DNA from 3 places in the Cupriavidus necator N-1 genome. Region 1 is predicted to be linked to each of the others. Evidence: predicted binding sites of a transcription regulator. Region 1 holds the regulator's gene; each other region holds the start of a gene.
The links. The regulator FNR, encoded in region 1, switches genes on or off when oxygen is low (the NO sensors DNR and NnrR bind a similar motif). The targets are predictions, from matches to a motif close to TTGATNNNNATCAA.

Region 1 (2,262 bases):
CGCCGGCGCCTCAGAACACCAGGCAGAATCCATGCTCGGCCAGCGAATGTGGCAGCAGCACCGCTCGCGCAATGCCAAGGGCGCCGAACGCCATCACCGCCAGGCCGGCCCCCAGGCGCACGCCGGGACGTCGCGACAGCGTACGCAAGTAGCCCGCGAGGCCGGACAGCACCAGCAGATTAGGCAATGTGCCGAGCCCGAACACGCCCATCACGAGTGCGCCGGACGCCGCGTTGCCCGCCAGCAGCGCCAGCGTAAGCGCCCCATAGACCATGCCGCACGGCACCAGCCCCCACGCCAGGCCCACGCCATAACGCCGCGCCAGTCCGCTTCGCGCCCGCACAAACGCCGGCATGGCGCCTGCCAGGCCACCCAGCCGCCGCGCCACCGTTGCGCCGGCGCGCGCCGCCAGCCGCTCCAGCCAGTCGACGGTAAAAGTGTTGCCGCGCAGCAACCGCCAGCCCGACCACAGCAGCATGACGCTGCCCGCGCCGAACAGCCAGCGCTGCACCGGCAGGTAATCCTGCTTCCATGCCGAGGCACCGAGTGCGCCTAGCGCGGCACCAAGAAGCATATAGGTCGAGATCCGGCCCAAGTGCATAGTCAGCAACTCGGCCAGCCAGGCGGCGCGGCTGGGCACCAGACTGATCGTCACCGTCGCGCCGCGGCGTTGTTCCACGGCCAGCGCCACGCCGCCGCACATGGCAGCGCAGTGGACTCCGCCCAGCAAAGCGAGCAGAAAAACGCTGATCAGCACGCCAAATGTCAATTCTTACTCCCTACCGCATCACATCGCACGGTAAAATGTCCTAATCGCGCCCTCGCTGCCATTTCTAGCAGGTTCCAATTGCTCACCTCCATTCCCATTACCGAGATGTCGCCCCGCTGCTCCACCTGTGCAATGGGGCAGCTGTGCCTTCCGGTCGGCATGTCGCAGCAAGACCTCGCCAAGATGGACACGCTGGTACAGGAACGCATCCGCGTGCACAAGGGTGAAACCTTGTATCGCATGGGCGATCCGCTCACCGCGGTCTATGCCGTGCGCTTTGGCACGCTCAAGACCCACGTCACCACTGAAGACGGCCGCTCGCAGATTACCGGCTTCCACCTGCCCGGCGAAATCGTCGGTCTCGACGGGCTGGGCGAGATGCAGCATGCCTCCGATGCCGCCGCGCTGGAAGATACCGAAGTCTGCGTGGTCCGCATGAGCGAACTGCAGTCCCTCTCGGTCGACCTGCCATCGCTGCAGCAGCAGTTCCTGCGCCTGATGGGCAAGGAAATCACGCACGACCAGCTGATGCTGGTCACGCTGGGCTCGATGCGCGCCGAGGAACGCCTTGCCGCCTTCCTGATCAACCTCTCTGAGCGCCTGTCGGCGCGCGGCTATTCGGCGTCCGAGTTCGTGATGCGCATGAGCCGCGAAGAAATCGGCAGCTACCTGGGCCTGAAGCTCGAAACCGTCAGCCGCCTGTTCTCTCGCTTTGCCGAAGCCGGCCTGATCCAGATTCGCCAGCGCCACGTCAAGCTGGTGGACATCGACGGCATCAAGCAACTCTACAGCCGCTCCTGCTAAGCGGCCAAGCGCTGCCAGTGCCGCATCCGGCCATGGCAGCGCAGACCTCACGCCAGTCCGCTCATTCCAGTTCGTCGGTATCGCTGAGCCGCGTCGGCATGGTGTAGAGCGTCAGTCCGCTGGACAACGCGCAGAACACCCAGGCCATCAGGAAGCCGATGGTGTAGACCGATTCGCGGGACGCTTCGATCGGCTGGCCGAAGAAGTTCAGGTCACCGGGATCCACCACCGAAAACACCGTCGCGGTCGCAAAGCCAGCCATCAGGAACGCCGGCCAGAGTACCCACATCAGCCAGCGCAACCTCATGGCTGCCTCGCTGCGGCAGCCTTGGGCGGCGCGGCATCGGCCTTCTCCACCACCAGGCCATGGCGCGTTGCACCCTGCACCGGCATGTCCGGATGCGTGGACGCCAGCCAGATCGTCACGCCGCACGCCACCATCGCCACCAGCGGGCCGCTCATCAATAGCCACGGCCACGGCTCCTTCCACCACGGATTGCCTTGCTGACTCATCTTGCCCCCTTCATCTTGACGACTAAGTCCGCGTCTGCCCAGCTTCACAAATCGCGCGGCACGATGAAACTGGTGGATTGCCGGATTTCGGCCTGCCCCCGCTCCGTGCCTTCGCTCGTCACTGTCACGTTGATCTTGTGCGTGCCCCGCGCCGCGGCCTCGATCGGCACGCGGAT
Region 2 (2,262 bases), 1.7 Mb from region 1:
GCGTGCCTGGTTGTGCGGATGGCGCGCGGCCTCGTCCAGGGTCAGCACGCGCGCAAAGCACACGTCGGTGCCGCCCAGCACCGACTCCCAGTGGGTGCTGGGCTTGCCTGCGATGCATGCGGCAATGCGCGCCTTCACCGCGGGCCACTGGGCGCGGTCATACTGCGCGGCGGGGTCGATGTCGGTCAGTTCGAGCCGCTCGAGCAGCTCGCGGTAGAACTGCGGCTCAAGCGCGCCCAGCGTGATGGCGCGACCGTCGGCACAAGGGAAGACGTCATAGAACGGCGAATCGTGGAAGGGGCTGGGTTGCGGGCCGCCCAGCGTGCCGGCTGCACGCGACACCTGCACCAGCGAGCCCAGCATGGCGACGATATCGGTGATGGCGGCATCCACCACGCAGCCCTCGCCGCTGGCGCGCGCGCTCAGGATGGCGCTGGTGATGCCGAATGCCAGGCCAAGCGCGCCGGTGGCATCGCCCACCACGGTCGGCGGCACCATCGGCAGTGAGCCTTCGCGCGCGGCCATCGACAAGAGGCCGGTCAGCGCGATGTAGTTAAGGTCGTGGCCGGCGCTCTGCGACAGCGGGCCGGTCTGGCCCCAGCCGGTCATGCGGCCGTAGACCAGGCGCGGATTGCGTGCATGGCACACCTTCGGGCCCAGGCCGAGGCGCTCCATCGCGCCCGGGCGCAACCCTTCGATCAGCGCGTCGGCGCCGGCCACCAGGTCCAGCGCGACGGCCACGTCTTGCGGCGACTTCAGGTTCAGTTGCACCACGCGCTTGCCGTGCTCCAGCTCCATCTCAGGCGGCACGGGCTGGCCGCGCAGGATGCGGCGGGCATCCGGCGCGACCGGGCGGGTCACCAGCGTGACCTCGGCGCCAAGGCCGGCCAGCATCGCGCCGCACAACGGGCCGGGGCCGATGCCTTCGAATTCCACTACCTTGATACCGCGCAGGGGCAGCAGGTTGCCACGCTCACTCATGATCGTCGTCTCCGGAATCGCCGCCCGCCCGCGCCATGGCCGGGGGCAGCTGCATTGAATTAGTCTGGGATGGGCCGTGCCTGCGGCAGCGCGGGCGTGCCAATGCCTGCCACGGGGCTCGGGAGCATGCTACGCGCCACCGCGTTGACGAGGCAATGGCCAAATGCTTCAGCCGGATTGACGGAATCCGTCGGCCGGCCGGCTATCGCACGGTCGGATCGGATAAATCCGATCCGACTTGATCTAAATCGGGTCCCGGCAGGACACTAGGTGCCATGATGGTTCCAGTGGCGGTGCCGCCTCATGGCGCACCGTCTGCCGACAGCCCCCACCCAGGAGATTCCCAACATGACCAATATCGTGCTCGCCACCGACGGCTCGGCCTTCAGCGACGCCGCGGCTCGTTTTATCGCCGAAGGCAAGCTGCTGCAGAGCGGCTTCACCGTGCATGTCGTGCATGTGGCGCCGGAAGTGAGCGGCCAGGTGCGCGCCTTTGTCAGCAAGGAAACCATCGACGACTGGCACAAGGAGGCCAGCGACAAGGCCATGGCGGCGGTCTGCGACATCCTGTCCGCAGCCAAGGTGCCATTCGAGCGGCACCCGCTGCACGGCTTCGCGCCGGAGCGCATCGTCGCCTGTGCGCGCTCGGTCGACGCCGCGGCCATCGTGATGGGCACGCATGGCCGGGGTTCGTTCTTCGATGCGGTGATCGGTTCAGTCGCGGGCCGCGTACTGGCGCAGGCCGAGTGCCCGGTGCTGCTGGTCAAGGCGCCGGAAAAGAAGAGCTGACCAAAGCAGCGGAATACCGGCGCCCTGGCGGCGCCGTCCGGTAGACCTCAGGCGCCCCACAGGGGCGCTTCGTCCATCAGCGCCACCTGTTCGCGCAGTTCCAGGATGCGGTCCTGCCAGTAGCGCGCGGTGCCGAACCACGGGAACGCGGCCGGAAAGGCCGGGTCGGCCCAGCGGCTGGCCAGCCAGGCGCTGTAGTGCAGCAGCCGCAGCGTGCGCAGCGCTTCCACCAGCCACAGTTCGCGCGGCTGGAATTCGGAGAAGTCTTCATAGCCGGCAACGATGTCGGCCAGCTGGTCCTGCATGGCCGCGCGATCGCCCTCCAGCAGCATCCAGATGTCCTGGATCGCCGGCGCCATGCGGCTGTCGTCGAAATCCACGAAGTGCGGGCCCGGCGCGCCATGGGTGCCGCCGCGCGCGTCGTCCTCGTCAATCCACAGCACATTGCCGCGATGGCAGTCGCCATGGGTGCGCAGCAGGCGCACCTCGCCG
Region 3 (2,262 bases), on a different replicon from region 1:
GCCGCTCGCAGCAGCTGGGCGACTACGTGCTGGCGCACGCCTATGTGCGCGACGACCACGTGCTCGACCATGACCTGCCGCCGTGGGTGCCGGTGCCGCCGATCGCCGAGATCCAGGTGGCCCTGCAGGAGGCCGTGGCGCGCGTGACCGGGCTGTCCGGCAACGAGATGAAGACCCGCATGCGTACCGGCACGGTGGTCTCGACCGATGACCGCAACTGGGAACTGAAGTCCAAGTCGCTGTATGCGCGCTTCAACCAGTCGCGCGCGATTGCCATCGATATGGAAAGCGCGGCGGTGGCTGCCAACGGCTTCCGGCTGCGCGTGCCCTATGGCACGTTGCTATGCGTGTCGGACAAGCCGCTGCATGGCGAGCTCAAGCTGCGCGGCATGGCTAACGCCTTCTATCGCCAGCGCGTCAGCCAGCATATGACCATCGGGCTGGAGGCGATCCGCATCCTGCGTGAGAACGGGGTGGAGCAGCTGCATTCGCGCAAGCTGCGCAGCTTTGATGAGCCGGCGTTCCGGTAGGTCCGCATCCTCGCTCATCCGGAAAAGCAAAAGGCCGGCGCCTGATTGGCGCCGGCCTTTTGCATGGCACTGCAGGATCAGAAGCGATACCCCACACCCATGCTGAACAGCCACGGATCCAGGTTCACCTTGGACACCTTGACATCGCCGGCCTTCACATCGCTCGACAGCCAGATCTTCTTGATGTCGGCGTTCAGGAACCAGTTCTTGGTCAGCTTGTAGTCCATGCCGATCTGCAGCGCGGGACCGACGCTCCAGCTATCGAGCTGCAGCGCGTTGTTGGCAATGTTCTCGCCCCAGATGCGGGTGAAGTTCAGGCCCGCGCCGATATACGGGCGGAAGGTGCCGTTGGGAATGAAGTGGTACTGCACCAGCAGCGTCGGCGGCAGATGCTTGAAGGTGCCGACCTTGTTGCCGTCCAGGTAGACGTTCTGCTTCTGCGGCACGGTCAGCACCAGTTCGGCGGCGATGTTCGGCGTGAAGAAGTAGGTGACGTCGAACTCGGGAATCCACTTGTTGTTGACCGTAATGCGGTCCGACGGGCCGACGCCGCCGACGGGGTCGGAGCTCTTGGCCATGTCGAGATAGGTGCCGCGCAGGCGCACCATCCAGTTGCCCTGGGCATCGTCCGCGGCGGCGGCAGGGGTGGCAAAGGCGCCCAGCATGGCGCAGGCGGCGATGGCGGAACAGGTGACCCGGGTGCGAAGAGAGATTGTTTTCATGAGGTTCTGCTTGGTCTGGTATCAAATCCGGATCCAGTTTGGCCGAGCAGGCCGGGCTGGGCTTTGACCCAAAACAAGTAGCGGGGAACGGGGCTGGCTGGGTCGCGCAGGCGCTACAGCGAGGAAGGCGCCACGGTGCCCAGTTGCGCCGACGCTTCTAAACACATGCGGAATTATTCGTGGCGCGGTGCGATGCTGCCCCTTACGCTGTGCGAAAGATCCGAGCACGCCAGCAGCGTGTGCGGATCGGCACCGAGCATGTCGTGGGCGTCCGCAAGGGCGTCTTTCCGGGTGTGCCCCGTGGGGGCGGGGCACACCGGTTTTCTTGCGGCGGCTTGCGGTGTCAGGCCTCGGCGGCCTCTGCTGACTGCGAGGCTTGCGCCACGCCAAAGCCGGCCTGCAGGTGCCGGTTCACGCCCGAGATCACCGCGCGCAGCGAGGCCGTGACCAGATTGGCGTCGATGCCGGCGCCGAACCCTGTCGGCGAATCGCCCACGCGCACTTCCACATAGCAGGCCGCGCGCGCATCGGCGCCGGCGGTCATTGCATGCTCGTGGTAGTCCATCACGCGTACCGGCAAGTCCAGCGCATTGACGAAGGCATCGATGGGCCCGTTGCCGGTGCCGCGCACGCTGCGCTGCTTGCCGTCGCGCACCATCTGCACTTCGATCTCCGTGGCGCCGCCGCTGTCAGACACCAGCTGGTGCGATACATAGCGCAGCGGTGTCTGCTGCGCGAGGTACTCGCGTTGGAACAAACCATAAAGATCATCGGCACTTGCCTCAAGCCCGGTGTCGTCGGTCATGGCCTGCACTGCGCGGCTGAATTCGATCTGCAGGCGGCGCGGCATGTAGATGCCATGCACCTGCTCCAGCAGGTAGGCCATGCCGCCCTTGCCGGACTGGCTGTTGACGCGGATCACTGCGTCATAGCTGCGGCCGAGATCGGCCGGGTCGATCGGCAGGTAGGGCACTTCCCAGATGCTGTCCGGCTGCTGCTGCGCAAAGCCC

Region 2: CNE_RS02735 (universal stress protein) is a predicted target of FNR. The motif match lies at 1,220-1,233, and genes of this name have one in related genera.
Region 3: CNE_RS18435 (OmpW/AlkL family protein) is a predicted target of FNR. The motif match lies at 1,316-1,329, and genes of this name have one in related genera.

The regions. Positions count from the first base shown of each region.
Region 1 covers NC_015726.1:2,293,208-2,295,469, forward strand. Annotated here, with positions in the region: gene CNE_RS10800 (sulfite exporter TauE/SafE family protein) at 11-769, opposite strand; gene fnr (fumarate/nitrate reduction transcriptional regulator Fnr) at 848-1,573, shown strand; gene CNE_RS10810 (hypothetical protein) at 1,635-1,880, opposite strand; gene CNE_RS10815 (membrane protein) at 1,877-2,086, opposite strand; gene ccoG (cytochrome c oxidase accessory protein CcoG) at 2,131-2,262, opposite strand, start outside.
Region 2 covers NC_015726.1:560,514-562,775, reverse strand. Annotated here, with positions in the region: gene CNE_RS02740 (CaiB/BaiF CoA transferase family protein) at 1-981, opposite strand, end outside; gene CNE_RS02735 (universal stress protein) at 1,330-1,770, shown strand; gene CNE_RS02730 (serine/threonine protein kinase) at 1,818-2,262, opposite strand, start outside.
Region 3 covers NC_015723.1:71,934-74,195, forward strand. Annotated here, with positions in the region: gene CNE_RS18430 (AMP nucleosidase) at 1-530, shown strand, start outside; gene CNE_RS18435 (OmpW/AlkL family protein) at 608-1,252, opposite strand; gene leuA (2-isopropylmalate synthase) at 1,596-2,262, opposite strand, start outside.